One region of the Agrobacterium sp. NPDC090273 genome, then DNA from elsewhere that is predicted to be linked to it. Evidence: predicted binding sites of a transcription regulator. Region 1 holds the regulator's gene; each other region holds the start of a gene.
The links. The regulator PhoB, encoded in region 1, activates phosphate uptake and scavenging genes when phosphate is short. The targets are predictions, from matches to a motif close to TGTCATNNANCTGTCAT.

Region 1 (4,210 bases):
CAAGGACGTTTCGGTTTTTTACGGCGAAAAGCGCGCGCTTTACGACGTGAACCTGAATGTCCGCGAAAATACCGTTACTGCGCTTATTGGTCCGTCCGGTTGCGGCAAATCCACCTTCCTGCGTACCCTGAACCGCATGAATGATACGATCGATGGCTGTAAGGTCACCGGCAAGATCACGCTCGATACGGATGATATCTACGATCCGGCAATCGACGTGGTGGAACTGCGTGCTCGTGTCGGCATGGTGTTCCAGAAGCCGAACCCGTTCCCGAAGTCGATCTACGAAAACATTGCTTACGGTCCGCGTATCCATGGCCTCGCCCGTAACAAGGCGGATATGGACCAGATCATCGAGTCCAGCCTGCAGAAGGCCGGTCTGTGGAATGAGGTGAAGGATCGTCTGCATGAATCCGGTACGGGTCTGTCCGGCGGTCAGCAGCAGCGCCTTTGCATCGCACGCGCAGTTGCCGTGTCCCCGGAAGTGATCCTCATGGACGAGCCTTGCTCGGCCCTCGACCCGATCGCTACCGCCAAGGTCGAGGAACTGATCCATGAGCTGCGTGCCAACTTCACGATCGTGATCGTAACCCACTCCATGCAGCAGGCCGCTCGCGTCTCGCAGCGCACCGCGATGTTCCATCTTGGCCATCTGGTCGAGGAGAACGAAACGGACAAGATGTTCACCAACCCGGATGACCAGCGCACGCAGGACTACATCATGGGCCGCTTCGGCTGATTGCCCGCTCAGCGCCTCAGAGAAACCGAACAAGTTTGGCGCCTCCGTTCTGCCACCCGCCATCAGCAGGTGAAAACGGAAGGCAAAGCCCAGGGACGAGATCATGACACAGACAACGACGCATTCGCATATCATGTCGGTTTACGACGACGAGTTGAAATTCCTCAGCCGCCGGATTGCCGAAATGGGCGGCCTGGCGGAGCAGATGTGCGCGGACGCCGTTCGCGCCCTTGTCAATTCCGATGCGGCATTGGCGCAGAAGGTGATTTCCGACGACGCGATCCTTGACCACGCCGAGCGTGAAATCGGCGACAAGGCCATCGTCACCATCGCCAAGCGCCAGCCAATGGCTGCCGACCTGCGCGAAATCATCGGTACGCTGCGCATTGCGGCGGATCTTGAGCGCGTCGGCGATCTCGGCAAAAACACCGCCAAGCGCGTGATTGCCGTTGCAGGAACCGGTGTTCCACGCAAGCTGGCTCGCGGCCTCGAACATCTCTCCGAGCTTGCCCTCGTGCAGCTCAAGGAAGTTCTCGATGTTTATTCGACACGTTCGGCTGAGAAGGCGCAGGCCATCCGCGAACGCGATGAAGAAATCGACGCGATGTACACCTCGCTCTTCCGCGAGCTGCTGACCTACATGATGGAAGATCCGCGCAACATCACGACCTGCACGCATCTTCTGTTCTGCGCCAAGAACATCGAACGTATCGGCGACCATGCGACCAATATCGCCGAGACGATCTACTACATGACCACCGGCAGCCAGCCGGAAGGTGAGCGTCCGAAGGACGATAGTTCCAACACTCTCGGTTCCGTGACCGAGTAACAGACCGGCAGACCTGCGGAGTTCAGTATGGTACCGAAGATTGCAGTTGTTGAAGATGAAGAGGCGCTGAGCGTTCTGCTTCGTTACAATCTTGAGGCTGAGGGTTACGACGTCGACACGATACCGCGTGGCGATGAGGCCGAGATCAGATTGCAGGAGCGGGTTCCCGACCTCCTGATCCTGGACTGGATGTTGCCTGGCGTCTCCGGTATCGAACTGTGCCGCCGGTTGAGGATGCGGGCGGAAACCGAACGTTTGCCGATCATCATGCTGACAGCGCGTGGCGAAGAAAGCGAACGCGTTCGCGGTCTCGCCACAGGCGCGGATGACTATGTGGTGAAACCCTTCTCCACGCCGGAACTGATGGCACGCGTCAAGGCGATGCTGCGTCGCGCCCGCCCAGAGGTTTTGTCGTCAGTCCTGAAATGCGGCGACATCGAACTGGATCGGGAAACGCACCGCGTGCATCGTAAGACGCGTGAAGTGCGCCTGGGACCGACCGAGTTCCGTCTTCTGGAATTCCTGATGACATCGCCGGGTCGTGTTTTCTCCCGTTCGCAGTTGCTGGATGGCGTCTGGGGTCACGATATCTATGTGGACGAACGGACCGTTGACGTCCACGTTGGCCGTCTGCGCAAGGCGCTCAATTTTTCGAACATGCAGGATGTCATCCGCACGGTCCGTGGCGCCGGTTATTCCATGGAAGCGGCATAATCCAACATCACATACCCTAAACGAAAAACGGGCCGTAAGGCCCGTTTTTTTATTCCGTGTTGTTCCGCTTATGCCTTGCGGCGTTCGCTGACAGGCTGGTAGGCGAGCTTCGCATGGAACTTGCAGTAGGGCGAAGATTCCAGGGCTTCGCAGCCACAGAAATGGAAGTCGTCCTTCAGCGGGTCGCCAACCGGCCACTTGCAGGTGCGCTCGGTCAATTCCGTCAGCGTCAGGCGGCGCGAGGCCGGCGTAACGATATCGCGCGAAGGAACGTATTCGAGCACCTGAGCGGTCTCGATATCCATCTCTTCGTGAAGGGCTGTCGCAACGCTGGCGCGTGCCACGGTCCGAACCGGCGTGGTGTTGACGCGGGCGGTGTAGGTTGCCGTACGAGGTGCCGCTGGTGCCGTACGCTTCGGTGCAGAGCGCGCCGATGTCACGGTTCCGCCAGCCTTGGCGCGGCCCGGAAGATTGAGACGGTGAACCTTGCCGATAACGGCGTTACGGCTTACACCACCCAACTGTGCCGCTATCTGGCTGGCACTGAGGCCCTCGGACCAAAGTTTCTTGAGTTTTTCGACTCGTTCATCCGTCCAGTTCATGCCGCTTCTCCGCTCGTCGCGTCTATTTCGGCAGAATCCTTCTCCATCTCGCGAGCGCACTCCGAGTGTCAATTCCGCCGGATTTTTGGTGACTAGTTCCGCCGCAATGCAGTCTAGTAATTGACGATTAACCTAGTGTGAGGCTGACTCCGTGGCAAGAGTCGCGGGAATCATCTGGAATCGATTTTCCGGTTTTCCCCAACTTGCTGTTCAGGAGAGTCCGAAAGGCAACACCTTGTGGTTCGGTCACGTGTTCCCACTATGACTTGGGAACGCCGGAAAATGAGGACTTTTGTTGACATCGGCAGTTGAAGTGACAATAGTGCCCCAGCCGCCGCAAGGCGGCATTTTTGATTTTCAGGCAAGGGATAACCTTGTCCACCTATTGACAACGATATGAAAGCGCATTTGCGCAAGGAGTGATGCAGCCATGGCCGAAGCCAACGCGCCATTGTTTGATACGTTTTCAAGAGCGCCGCTGCGTTTCGAACGCGGTGAGGGCGTCTGGCTGTTCACGGAAAGCGGCGAGCGATATCTCGATTTTGCGGCCGGTGTTGCTGTCAATTCCTTGGGGCATGCGCATCCGCATCTCGTCGAGGCTATCAAGACGCAGGCTGAAAAGGTCTGGCACGTTTCCAACCTTTATGAAGTGCCCGGACAGGAAAAGCTCGCAAAGCGCCTGACCGAAGCAACATTTGCTGACAAGGTGTTCTTCACCAACTCCGGTGCTGAGGCGCTGGAATGTGCCATCAAGACTGCACGCCGTTATCACTACTCCAAGGGCCACCCGGAAAAGTTCCGCATCGTCACCTTTGAAGGTGCGTTCCACGGCCGGACGCTGGCAACAATCGCTGCAGGCGGGCAGCAGAAATATCTCGAAGGTTTCGGCCCCAAGGTTGAAGGTTTCGATCAGGTACCGTTCGGTGATCTCGAGGCCTTGAAAGCCGTTATCACCAATGAGACGGCAGCCCTGCTGATCGAACCGATCCAGGGTGAGGGCGGCATTCGCGCGCCCAGCAAGGAATTCCTGCAGACGCTTCGTGATCTCTGCAACGAACACGGCATGCTGCTGATCTTTGATGAGGTTCAGACGGGTGTTGGACGTACCGGCAAACTGTTTGCGTACGAGTGGACTGGCGTTGCGCCTGACATCATGGCTGTTGCAAAGGGTATTGGGGGCGGCTTCCCGCTCGGCGCTTGCCTTGCGACGGCTGATGCGGCTTCCGGCATGACCGCAGGCGTGCACGGCACGACCTATGGCGGCAATCCGCTCGCCATGGCCGTCGGCAATGCCGTACTGGACGTTGTTCTTGCGGACGGCTTCCT
Region 2 (4,210 bases), on a different contig from region 1:
TCCGAAACGAGTATCTGGCCCCAGTTGAACTGGGCAGATGCATTCCCCGCCTCGGCAGCACGGCGCATGAAATCGTCCGCCTTGGCCTTGTCGCGCGTGACGAATTTACCCTCCATCAGAATGAGGGCGAACTTGAACATGGCAACGGGATCGCTGCCCTCGGCTGCCTGTTGATACCAGAACGCGGCGGTCTTTTCGTCGCGTGCAATCCCCAGACCACGCGACATCATTTCCGCAACCAGCGTCTGTGCGGTCGCATCTCCGTTCTGGGCGCGGGTGAGCGCCTTGTCCAGGGCCTGAACATATTCACCACGCTGGTAATGCCCGTACGCCTCATCGACCTTGCCGGTAAATTCCTTCTCCGGCGGCAGGACAGGAAGTTCGGCACCCATCCGCTGATAGACGTTGACACCCTGCGACGGCTGCAAATCTTTCTGCTCTTCCGACAGCACACGCCCCTGGCGGGTCGGCTGCGCTTCATCTTCCAACTGACGAGCGAGAGGATTTTTCTCCGTCGCCGGACCGGACTGCGCAAAAGCCGGGAAAGCCGCTGCGCTCAAGGAAAGCGCCAGAAGCGAAACGGAAAGGCAAAGATGAGCAGCGCGTGTAAACATCGCTCGTATCAACCGTCAAACCGTGGCGCTTTTTCGTCAAGCAGCGCGTTGATTTCAGAAACCGCCTGGGCAGGTCCTGCAGCATGGTCAAACACGGCACTGCGCAGGGCAACAAATTCGACGCCGGTCTCGGCAACAGGCACAACGGATGCGATATCCGAACCGCCCATCACTATGGCCGGAATTTCGATCATCGATGCCCACCATTCCCCGAGCGCCAGGTTTTTCGGGTGCGCCTCTGGTTTGATGTCACCTTCCAGCTTGCCAAAGAAGATGTAGTCTGGATTGGCTTCGCCCTGTTCCAGCGCCTTGTGGCGGTCATCGGCATTGCCACCGCCAACAATAAGCTTGGGGGTAAATTTCTCGACCGCCTCGGCCAGCGCCTCGCCCCCGGTGGTAACATGCAAACCATCGGCCTTGGCGCGACCCGCCACGCGGCTGTCACCGGCAATCAGTGCTGCCGCGCCGGACTTTTGCACCAGCGGCACGATCAACTCAGCCACTTTCTGAAAGGCACCGTCATCCAGGCCATATTGCGGAATGATGACCGAGGCCACATCGCCGCCACGCAGCGCCTCTTCAACGGCCTTGGCCTGCTTCTGCATGTCGTCCGCTTGCGGAACGATGAGGACAAGGCGGCAACGGTCTTCGGTTGTGGTCATGGGTTCGTCCATTTCAGGCAGAAGACGCTTTCGGCGCAATCTGCACTCGTTTTGATATGACAAATCCGATAAACCGGACCGGCGAAAGGATCAACCGTCCATCCATGCTGACAGATTTTCATTTTTTTATGGCCGCCATTCCCGCCGTCATCCTTGTAGGCCTTTCAAAGGGCGGACTGGGCGGTGCGCTTGCCCTCATGGGCGTTCCCATTATGGCACTTGCTGTGCCGCCCGTGCAGGCGGCGGCAATCTTTCTGCCGATCCTGATCGTGATGGATATCGTGGCTCTCTGGGCCTGGCGCCATCATAATCATCGCGAAACATTGCTCATCATGCTGCCGGGAGCCATTGCCGGTATTGCAATCGGCTGGGCAACCTCCAGCATGATTTCGGCTGACACCATGCGTCTCATCGTTGCAACCGTGACGATCCTCTTCGTGCTGCGTTATTTCTATGAGAGTTTCCTCAGCAGAAAAGGCCAGGAAATTCCTGCAAAACCGCAGCGACGCGGACCGGCAACGCTGTGGTCGACCCTGTCGGGCTACGCCAGTTTTGTTGCCCATGCGGGAGGACCTCCCTTCCAGATCTATGTGTTGCCGCTGAAGCTGGACCCAAAAACCTACACGGGCATGAGCGTTCGCTTTTTCGCGATCATGAACGCGATCAAACTCATCCCGTATTTCGCTCTGGGGGCGCTCGACTCCAGCAACATGAAAACGTCAGCTCTGCTGCTTCCGGTCGCAATGCTCGCCACGATAGCAGGGGCAAAAATCGTCAAATATCTGAAACCTGCGGTTTTTTATCCGCTGATGTACACGATGGCGCTGCTTGCGGCCTTGAAGCTGCTCTGGGATGGATTACCGATCTGACACGGCAAAAATTGATATGGAGAAAATTAAAAAGCTCCGACCGCACCTTGATGCAGCCAGAGCCTGAATTGTCTAACCGCCCGTCCTTACAACATTGAAGGCGGCGGCAGTCTGTCAATCAATGCCTTGTTGAAGCCTTGAGCCTCTGCAATTCGTCCTTCAGGCGCAGTTTTCGACGTTTGATATCGGCGATCTCCGTGTCATCCGAAGACGGGGAAGCAAGAATACTTTCGAGCTCTTCCTCCAGAGCGCCGTGTTTCTTTTCGAGCGATGCAATATGAGCCTGAATGGTCATGCGGCACGTCCTTCCTTTTTGAACCTACCTCCAGCTCTCCATCACTGGAGTTTCAGGTTTACGACAGCACTGTGACATGGATTAACAATCTTGTCGAAGGCGAAATCATGACAATATCTGGGCAATTTGGTCGCATGGGAAACTTCCCGTTATCGCGATTTGGTGATAGAGGCTCCAGAACAGATCACATAAGCGCCGGAGGCGATCCGGCTGGCATAAATGGGGATGACAGGATGCCCGATCAGGACCAGGCGGACATCAGGCTCGCGCTGGCGCGGTTGCGCCAGGAGCATGAGGACTATGATGCAGCGATCAACGCAATGATCCAGACCAGCTGCGATGCATTGCGGATACAGCGCATGAAGAAGAAAAAACTGGCCGTCAAGGACAAGATGTCCCAACTCGAAGACCAGGTCATACCCGATATCATTGCCTGAGCCGGAGCAAGCCAAGTGACAGCAGAAACACCGCCCGTCGCCATCATCATGGGAAGCCAGTCCGACTGGGAAACCATGAAGAACGCCGCCGATACTCTGGATGCCCTCGACGTGGAATACGAAGCGCGCATCATTTCCGCACACCGAACGCCAGATCGTCTTTACGACTTCGCAACCGGCGCAAAGGATGAAGGCTTCAAGGTCATCATCGCAGGCGCAGGCGGAGCTGCCCATCTTCCCGGCATGACCGCAGCCATGACACCACTTCCAGTGTTTGGTGTCCCGGTCCAGTCCAAGACCATGTCGGGACAGGACAGCCTTTATTCGATCGTGCAGATGCCAGCCGGTATCCCGGTCGGAACACTCGCCATCGGCAAGGCAGGCGCTATCAATGCTGCTCTGCTCGCAGCAGCCGTTCTGGCCCTTGGCGACGAGGATCTCGCTGACCGGCTCGATGCCTGGCGTGCGCGCCAGTCAGCCGCCGTTGCCGAATACCCCATGGACAATCCGCAGTGACCGGAAACATGAACAACCTTACCATCGGCATCATCGGCGGAGGTCAGCTCGGCCGAATGCTGGCGATGGCGGCAGCACGCCTCAATTTCCGGACCATCGTTCTCGAACCGCAGGCGGATTGTCCCGCCGCACAGGTCTGCAACGATCAGATCGTGGCGGCTTACGATGACGAAAAGGCACTCGCCAAACTTGCTAGCCTTTGCGACGTCGTAACCTACGAGTTTGAGAACGTGCCGGTCTCCGCCGCCGAGAGGCTCGCCGCCTCCGTACCGGTTTATCCGCCGGCAAAGGCTCTCAGCGCATCCCAGGACCGCCTGACCGAAAAACGCTTTCTCAACGATTGCGGTATTCCGACAGCGGGTTTTCGCGCTGTCGACAGCCAGACCGAACTCGAATCCGCTTTGGTCGAATTTGGCGGCAAAGGCGTTCTTAAGACCCGACGCATGGGTTACGACGGAAAGGGCCAGCGCCTGTTCAAGGGCGGCGAGGATCTGACCGGCGCCTTCGATGCACTGGGTGGCGTACCGCTGATTCTCGAAAGCTTCGTCGCTTTCGAGCGGGAGGTCTCGATCATCGCGGCGCGGTTCAAGGATGGAACCGTGACCTGTTACGACCCTGCAGAAAACGTTCACCTGAACGGAATCCTGCACACGTCCACAATCCCGGCCAATCTTTCCGACGCGGCAAAGCTGACCGCTGTGCAGTCAGCTGAAAAGCTTCTTGCCGCTCTGGACTATGTTGGCGTCATCGGCATCGAGTTCTTTGTCCTGCCGGATGGCTCACTGGTGGCGAATGAAATGGCTCCACGTGTCCACAA
Region 3 (4,210 bases), on a different contig from region 1:
AGGCTGGCGAGCTCGGCTTCGTATCTTGCCTTCTGCGCTGTCAGGTCCTTGATCTTTGCGTCTCTTGCAGCGGCATCGAGCTTGGCGTCGCCCTGAGCCTGCGCAATGGCCTTGGTCAGTTCCATGACGCGGATCGGCAGAAGCTGGTTGTCGTTGGAAGCGCGGAATGGCGACCATTTCAGACCGGCGAGGATTTTCTTCTCGTCCTCGACGTTACCCTTGGACTTGTCGGTGCCGTAGGTCAGGAAGAAATCGCGGATCTTCGTCTTGGCTTCTTCCGGCAGGTCCTTGCGCCAGACAATCGGATCTGCGGGGATCAGGGGCGAACGCCAGATTTCGCGGATGTTGGCGAACGCTTTCGGATTGTTCTGCTCGATAAGCGCCATGTTCTCGGTATTGTTGGCGGCAGCGTCGACCTGTTTGTTGGCCACAGCCATGGCATTTGTTTCATGGTTGGCGTTGGTGACGTTCTTGAAGCAGGTCTTCGGGTCGATGCTGTTTTTCGAGAACACGAAGGTCATCGGCACGAGATAGCCGGAGGTCGAGTTGACGTCGCCGAGACCGAAGTTGAGCGACTTGTCGCAGGTCAGGAGCTGGTCGATCGTCTGGATCGGAGACTCTTTCGGCACGATGACCACGGACCAGTAGCCCGGCTCACCGGTGACGGCGACGCTCTGAACGAACACTTCGCCATCGGCGCGGTCGACGGCTTCCATGGCCGACTTGTTGCCGTACCAGGCCATCTGCACCTTGTCGAAGCGCATGCCTTCAATGATGCCGGCATAGTCGGACGCGAAGAAGGGTTTCACCTCAAGGCCGGTCTTTTCCTTCATCGCATCGAGGAAGGGCAGCCAGCTGCTTTTCAGGTTCTGCTGGGATTCGGTCGAGATGATACCGAAGTTGATGGTTTCTGCCGCATGCGCTGCAGACCCCAGAGTAAGGGCGAGTGACATCGCCGCCATGCTTTTCAGGATCGCGTTCATCGTAGTCTCCGTGTCGTCAAACGTGGTTAGGCGGGCAGGGGCTGTGCCTGCAGTCTGTTGAGGACCGGCTTGAGGGCCGGAGCGGCATGGCCAGCCGGAGCATCCGGCAGGACCAGTTCTTCCGAGGCTGCGCCATAAAGCTCGGCCAGGAATTCGTTCGTCAGCGCGCTGGATGGTCCGTCATAAACGATCTTGCCATTGCGCATCGCGACGGTGCGCGGGCAATAACGGCGCGCATATTCCACCTGATGCAGCGATACGACCACGGTGATGCCGTCGCTAGAATTGATATCGGAGAGGACATCCATGACGCGCCGCGCAGATGAGGGGTCGAGAGCGGAGATCGGCTCGTCGGCAATCAGGATTTCGGCTTCCTGTACCAGCGTTCGGGCAATGGCGGCGCGCTGCTGCTGGCCACCCGACAGCGTTGAGGACCGCTGGGTAAGCACCTGGGGAATTCCGACCCGTTCCAGCGCGGCCTGGGCCTTGCGTTTTTCGTCGTGGTTGAAGAGGCCAAGCGTTCCGCGCCAGCGCGGCGTGCGGCCCAGGTGGCCGATCAGTACATTGGTCAGCACGGAAAGCCGGCCGACCAGATTGAATTGCTGGAAGATGACGGAAACGCGGCCCCGTTTCAGGCGTCGGTTGAGACGCCCGCTGTCCTGACAAAGATCGCCGAGGACGTCGATGCGGCCACCGACAGCATCTGCCACTTCCAGCCCGGCAATATGGCGGATGAGGGTGCTTTTGCCTGAGCCCGAAGCGCCGATCAGCGCAACCATTTCACCGCGCTCGACGGTCAGGCTTACCTTGTCCAAAGCACGTGTCTTGCCGAAAGTCTTCGAGACATTGGAGACCGTTATCGCTGTCATTGTTACCTGTTCCTTCAGCCAAAATTCGGCATGGTTGTCCCGCACGCAAAAGAACAAGTCCTGTGCGTCGTGCAGAATTTAATGTGAATCGTCCAATGTCGTCCGGCTATCGATGTATAGATCCGGACTGGATGCAATTACCCTGTGAATTGCCTGGTCGGATGGCGTTTAATTACAGGTCACACGATGACAGTTTCGTGACAAAACGCCGTCTGTGACCCGTAGGTGCAATCCAAATTATCTGTCGATACCATAGGTCAAATCTATGGGTTGCGCCGACTGCTTCTGCGAGAGTCCGTCCTAGAGAACGGTTTCGACAAAAGCCTTGATCGATCGCACCGTCTTTCGGTCTTCCAGAAAAGCCAGCCGATATTCCGTTTTGATCATGCCGCCGGAAATGCGCAATGTCTTCATGCGTGGGTGGGGGACGAATTCGAAGTCGGCTACGACACCGATCCCAAGTCCCCTTTCAACCGCTTTCCACACACCCTCGCGGCTGCCGATTTCCATGAATGGCGTGAGGGCAACATTGGCGGCTTCGGCCGCGCGCTCAAGCGCATAACGGGTGGTTGAGCCTTCTTCCCTGAGGATCAGGGGTTCGCCCGCCAGCTCGGCCAGTTCGATCTCGTCCCTTTGCCACCAGGCATGGTCGTCATTTACGAAGGCGACGATCTCCTGCGTGCTGAAGGTTATCGTCTTGATACGAGGGTCGTCGATCGTATGCGCCAGGATTGCAATATCGGCTTCGAGCTCAAGGATGCGTTTCAACGTCCGGTCGGAATTGCCGAGAAGCATGTTGACCTTGAAGGAGGGGTAACGCTCGATGAAGCGCGCGATCATGTCAGTGGCATGGAACGGGCTGACGGCGGCAATCTTCAGTGCACCGGTCTTCAGTTCACCGAAATTGAGAAGCAGCTCCTCCGCCTCTTCGTGAAGCTTGAACAGTCTGGCGCTGATCGAAAGCAGCGAGCGGCCAGCCTCGGTCAGCTCGATCTGGCGGCCCTGACGCAGAAAGAGTTCGACGCCGTAGCGTTCCTCCAGTTCGCGGACCTGCGTCGTTAATGTTGGCTGGCTTACCCGAAGTGCGCGTGCTGCGGCCGAGAAACCGCGATGGGTGGCTACCGCCTGGAAGGCTCTCAGATGGGTAAAGACGATGGCCATGGTCAGATCTCCTCTCCCTCTCGCGACCGATGCGAGACGGCTTCCAATCCATAGATCCTATCAATGGATCGTAACAAAAATATGGATTGGATTTATTGTCTTTGCCGGGTCATTCAATCGGCGAAACAAGGAGCGACCGATGCGTGCCTGGACCTATTCCAATCCTGTGAAGATCATCTTCGGGGCCGGCGCCCTTGCCGAGGCCAGAAAGGCCGTCGGCGACCGTGCCTATTGCCTGCTGACCTACAACGATCATCCGTTCTTCGACGAACTCGTTGCCCGTATCTCGCTGGAGCTCGGCGAACCGGCGGTTATCGTGCGGGATGTCGAACCAAACCCCAGCTTCGACGGCCTCAAAGCTGCCTGCCGGTCCTTTGGCGCCGCCAACCGGACGCCAGAAGTCATTCTGGCGATCGGTGGTGGTTCGGTCATCGATACAGCCAAGGTTCTCTCGGCCGGTGGTCGTGATTTCTCCCGCGTCCAGAATTTTCTGGAAGGCCACACGGGAGCAGAGACATTGCTCGATCTTCCGATCATTGCCGTGCCGACAACGGCCGGCACCGGTAGCGAGGTCACCTGCTGGGCAACCGTCTGGGACACGGCGGCCAAAAAGAAATACTCACTCGCCGACGCGCGTTATTATCCGCAATACGCCATTCTCGACCCGGAACTGACGCTGGGTGTGCCGCGGGCACTTGCACTGTCCACCGGGCTCGACGCGCTGTCGCATGCGCTTGAAAGCATCTGGAACGTCAATGCCAACCCGGTGTCCGCAAGCCATGCGGTTTCTGCGGCGCGGGAGATCATCGACGTTCTGCCGCTTCTGGTCGACAATCTCGGTGATATCGGTCTGCGCGAGCGCATGATGCGGGCAAGCCTTTCGGCCGGTTTGGCGTTTTCCAACACCAAGACGGCGCTTGCCCATTCCCTTTCCTATTACCTGACGCTGCATCACGGCACGGTGCATGGCATTGCCTGCTCCTTCAGCCTGCCGGCGATCATGCGCAGCGTGATGGGCCATGACGCCGACTGCGACGCTGCTTTGCGCCGCATTTTCGGTGACGATCTCTCTGCCGGTGCCGATGCGCTGGAGGCGTTCCTTCACCGGCTCGGCGTCTCGACGACGGCAACCGATTACGGTGTGACACGGGAAAACTGGCTGCGGGCCATCGATGACGCGCTGCTGGGCGAGCGCGG
Region 4 (4,210 bases), on a different contig from region 1:
AGCACGTAGCGCAGGTTGGCGCGCGGTGTGACGTGGAAACGCGTGAGCCATGCCTTCAGCAGGGACCGAAACCAGCGCGGAAGCTGCTCCTGTTGGCCGAAGTCAACGATGTGTAGCGAGCCGCCCGGGGCGAGCGCTGACAATGCCCGGTCAACCGCCTTTTCCCAATCCGGTATCATCGACAGCGAATAGGAAATCATCACCCGATCAAAGCCATCGGCTTCACCAAATTCGCTTGCTCTGAACGCCGTCGCATCGGCGACGCGCAAATGAGGGCGCTGCTTTTTTCCGGCAAAATTGTCCGACGCCGTTGCCAGCATCTCGGCGGAAATATCGAGACCGAACAAACGCGCTTTCGGAAAAGTGCGGTTTGCAAGCAGCAGATTGCGCCCGGTGCCACAGCCCACCTCAAGCAGCGAGCCGCCTTCGGGGATATCGAGGGCGGCGATGGTCCTGTCGCGTCCCAACAGATAATATTTTCGGGTAAGATCGTAGATGTGCCTCTGGTGGCGGTACATGCGATCCATCAGGCCCGCATGGGCCGTGTCTGCAAGGCTGACATTTTCGCCGATGGTTTTCATGCCGAAGCCCTCTGATAGATGTGGAAACCGCCATAGATGGCGGAGCGATCTCTGGCATTGAGTTCTTTCGAGCGGTCTTCCAGATAGGCCCACTGTTTGCGGATGTCGGGGGACAGACGCCCTTCGATCACGCTTTTCTCGGCAGCGGTGCGGAATATGACGCGTGCGTCTGGTGCCGCCGTGCGGCTGATCTGCGACCACAACTCATTCAATTGTGTGTCGGTCATCCAGTCCTGTGCGTCGAGCAGGATATAGCGATCGACGCTGCCGGCGTGCTTTCGCCCCAGAAGCTCGGTGTAGGTTTCGTGATGAACCGAAACGCGTGCGGCGTTGTTGCGGATCGCTTCGTAATATTCCGGCTTCAGATAGGCAGGCAGCGCGCCCTCGTGCGGTTCCGGGTATCGGCGGGCAAAGGCCTGCCAGGCAAAGTAGTTGTCGCTCAGAGGAAAATCGCAGGCGAGCTTCTCCAGCCGTTCGCGCAAAACGGCGGCGATGGTGCCGTTGGAAGAAAGGCTGGCAAGTTCGTCATACTGGCGTGGGGGAATGCCGAGGCCAAAAAGCGAGCTTTTCCGTTTCGTCAGCCAGCGCACGACAGGTTTGTCGAACAGCGGCGCGACCTTGCTGTCAAAGAACTGGCGCTGCTCTTCCATCGTGCGGCTGTTTGCCATTTCCGTCAGCTTGACGCCATGCAGGCGGGCCATCAGATGGCCCGCGCCGATAAAGCGGCCAAGAAGGCCGGTGCGATAGATGTTCCGGTCGAAGACCGCAATGCGCCGCCGCCCGGAGATCGTGCGTTTGGACCAGTAGGCCTTGGTGGTGTCGTCGAGATGCGGGGCAATGAAGCGGTCGAAGCCCTGGCTGTTGACGTGTGTGTTGGCGCGGCCGAAGTGTCTCACCACGTCCTGGTGGGCTGGAAGATGACGGAAGGCGGCAAGCTTCAACTTGTTGAGCGCAATGTGATGCGGATTGAGATCGACGACATCGATGCTCTCCGGATTGCGAGAGAGGTATGCCAGCATGTTGCAGCCGCCCGAACCGATGGTGACGATGCTGTGGCCGTCACGAAGCTCCATCGCTTCCATATCGACTTCAGGGTCTTCCCAGATCTGCGGATAAACCAGGCCAGAGAACAGCAAGCCAAACAGACGTTCGGAGAGGCCACTTTTTGAAAGAGCCTTGTGCTGAAGCAATGCGGATTTGAGTTTGACGTTTCTGCTGAAGCCGGTTTTCGGTGCGGCACTCGTCATATGATTCCACCTCTCGCTCGATTGAGAGGCGTCTACAGCCGTGAGACTACAGTTTGATGACGGGGCAGTTGGCCAAGGGCCGCATTTACGCCAAAACAAAAAGGCACCGCATGAGATATGCAGTGCCTTTCAATTCGTTTGTGGTCCTATGCGTTACTTGCGCAGAACGTGCAGCATGCCCTTGCGCTTGGCATCGTAATAATAACCGCGGGCATAGAGCCTGACCGCATTGTCACGATCGTTGTCTGCCACCAGCCAGGCGCCGCGCAGATACTTTACCGCGTATCGCAAATTGGTTTCGGCATCGAAGAGACCGGAAGCCGGGCCATCGAAGCCCATCGAACGTGCCGTTGCATGCTTGATCTGCATGAGGCCGAAATGTCCGCCATTATAGGCGGCGGGATTGTAGCGGCTTTCACGCTGTACGACGCGGTGAACCAGATCTTCCGGGACCTGATACATTGCAGCATATTTCGAGATCAGTCCGCTCAACTTGTCCCGGCCGGCTGGCGACGGGTTGAGGGGCGCGGTCATGGTGCCGCTGACGTTGACGGCTGCCAGAGCAGCATTGGTCGGGCCGGCTGCGTAAGCGAGTACGGTGCTGTCCGGCTTCGGAAGAGGGATAACCTTGCGTTCCGCCGTCAACTCCGTGCCGATGGATGGCGAACCCGGAGGAGGCGGCGCAGGTGGGAAGCTGCCTTTGACAGCGACGACCTGCGGCAGTTCGCCGGCGGTCGGGTGCGTTGATTGCGCAGCCGCATTGACGGCGGCGATAGCTGGTGTTGCTGTGGTCGGAGCAAGAGCCACAGTTGTGGTCTGCGCTGCTGGCATCGTCGATGTCTGCGCAACCTGCGTCTCCGCGGTTGGCTGCATCTGGTTTGCGATGGCTGCGGCTGCCGCGATTTCTGCTGCCGGGGGAAGGGCAACACGCCCACCTTTTACAGCGGCAACGTTGGGAAGAGCAGGCTGCTGTTGCGCCAGGCTTGCGTCTGCCGTTGCTGTGGTCGCGGCAGGGGCTGTGGCCGTTCCCGCTGGTGCAGCCGCTTGAGCCGTTTCAGGCGTTGCTGTTGCAGGGGCATTTCCAGTCGCGGCGCTCGGCGCTACGGTCGCGATCTTCGGGCCGTCAGGGCCTTCTTTCGCGGTGTATTCGACACTTGTGCATCCAGCCAGTGTCAGTGCGAGTCCCACGGTGGAAGACAGGAAAAGCGCCGTTTTCCCGCGGAATTTGCCCGAAATTTGCATGCTGCCGCCTTCGTTGTGCCTGTCTTTCGATACCCCGCGTCGAACGAAGCAGGCTGTGTCCCGTCGAACGTTCATTAACCTATTGTAAGGATAGCGGCAAGCTGTGAGATATCGGCGCCGATTTCAGGCGGCAATTCGCCGGTAGCCGGCGCTGACGGCGCGGCCCGAAATGAAATATGTCCGGTACTTCGGCTTGACCTTTTTGCCGCCTGACATGCGGCGAATGAGGGCAAGCATCGAGGGTGCGAAAAGCGCTTGTCCGACGAGTATCACCAGCGCGGCGATCAAAACCGCGCTCTGCGCAATCGCAAGCACTTCAACCGCGTCGGCAGGCTGGGAAACGAACTGCGGAAGCAGCGCAAGGAAGAAGCTGAAATAGCGTGGGCGAAATGCCGCCACTGCAAAACAATCCCTGAAGATGGCACCGAGTGTTTTGCCTCTCAGGTTGTCATTGTCGGCATTCGCGGCTCTGGCGACAGGCGTTGCCATGATCCACAGGACGAACAGCATTAACCAGCCGAGGCCTGCCCACTCGATGATTTCAAGAAACGACTTGGGCAGGTAGGCAAACGCAACTGTCGGAATGGCGGCCAATGTCATGGCCGTCGTGATGCCGAGGGCACCACCGGTAGCGGTGGCCAGCACCGTGCGCTTGCCGCGAATGGCCGAGTAAGAGGCGGCAGAGAATGCAAGGGGAGAGGGGAGTGCGAACATGACGGCACACGCTGTACAGAAAATCAGCCACGCCTCTCCAGACATTCTCTTTCCTCCTAGAGCGCCATGTGTCGATGAAGACACAAAACTGGCGCTCTAATTCATTGAATCCACGCTTTTTGTCCTGCGAAAACCGAGGGGATTTTCACTCTCATGTCTCCCCTTCCTGTCATCGCATTCTTTTAGCGTAGCGTAAAATCATGCTGCTGTGAACGGCTGGCCGACATGATCCATGACTTCTGCGAACCATTTCGCGGAGATGTCGAAGTGCTTCCCGCCCTTGATGCGTGGAAACTCGATGGTCCGCAGTTTGCCGCTCTGTTCCTCATCATGGCCAGTGACGCCGGAGACCTTGTTAAGTGCACTTTCGACGGCCAGATCGACCATGCTCTGGATCAGGCGAAGGTCGTTGCCGTTGGCAGGCGC

Region 2: the regulator PhoB is predicted to act here: its motif matches at 2,501-2,517, upstream of ACIQT8_RS07980 (YdcH family protein).
Region 3: the regulator PhoB is predicted to act here: its motif matches at 2,039-2,055, upstream of phnC (phosphonate ABC transporter ATP-binding protein).
Region 4: the regulator PhoB is predicted to act here: its motif matches at 1,874-1,890, upstream of ACIQT8_RS11380 (DUF3419 family protein).

What each region holds. Positions count from the first base shown of each region.
Region 1 is NZ_JBIVYN010000005.1:81,357-85,566, reverse strand. Features, by position in the region: gene pstB (phosphate ABC transporter ATP-binding protein PstB) at 1-739, shown strand, start outside; gene phoU (phosphate signaling complex protein PhoU) at 843-1,568, shown strand; gene phoB (phosphate regulon transcriptional regulator PhoB) at 1,596-2,282, shown strand; gene ACIQT8_RS14715 (GcrA family cell cycle regulator) at 2,351-2,884, opposite strand; gene ACIQT8_RS14710 (aspartate aminotransferase family protein) at 3,315-4,210, shown strand, end outside.
Region 2 is NZ_JBIVYN010000002.1:361,264-365,473, forward strand. Features, by position in the region: gene ACIQT8_RS07965 (tetratricopeptide repeat protein) at 1-614, opposite strand, end outside; gene ACIQT8_RS07970 (thiamine phosphate synthase) at 623-1,276, opposite strand; gene ACIQT8_RS07975 (sulfite exporter TauE/SafE family protein) at 1,381-2,145, shown strand; gene ACIQT8_RS07980 (YdcH family protein) at 2,264-2,440, opposite strand; gene ACIQT8_RS07985 (YdcH family protein) at 2,674-2,877, shown strand; gene purE (5-(carboxyamino)imidazole ribonucleotide mutase) at 2,926-3,393, shown strand; gene ACIQT8_RS07995 (5-(carboxyamino)imidazole ribonucleotide synthase) at 3,402-4,210, shown strand, end outside.
Region 3 is NZ_JBIVYN010000012.1:88,916-93,125, reverse strand. Features, by position in the region: gene phnD (phosphonate ABC transporter substrate-binding protein) at 1-983, opposite strand, end outside; gene phnC (phosphonate ABC transporter ATP-binding protein) at 1,010-1,852, opposite strand; gene ACIQT8_RS23950 (LysR substrate-binding domain-containing protein) at 2,153-3,013, opposite strand; gene psrA (iron-containing alcohol dehydrogenase PsrA) at 3,153-4,210, shown strand, end outside.
Region 4 is NZ_JBIVYN010000003.1:446,724-450,933, forward strand. Features, by position in the region: gene ACIQT8_RS11375 (class I SAM-dependent methyltransferase) at 1-581, opposite strand, end outside; gene ACIQT8_RS11380 (DUF3419 family protein) at 578-1,828, opposite strand; gene ACIQT8_RS11385 (transglycosylase SLT domain-containing protein) at 1,982-3,070, opposite strand; gene ACIQT8_RS11390 (LysE family translocator) at 3,194-3,829, opposite strand; gene ACIQT8_RS11395 (pyrophosphate--fructose-6-phosphate 1-phosphotransferase) at 3,983-4,210, opposite strand, start outside.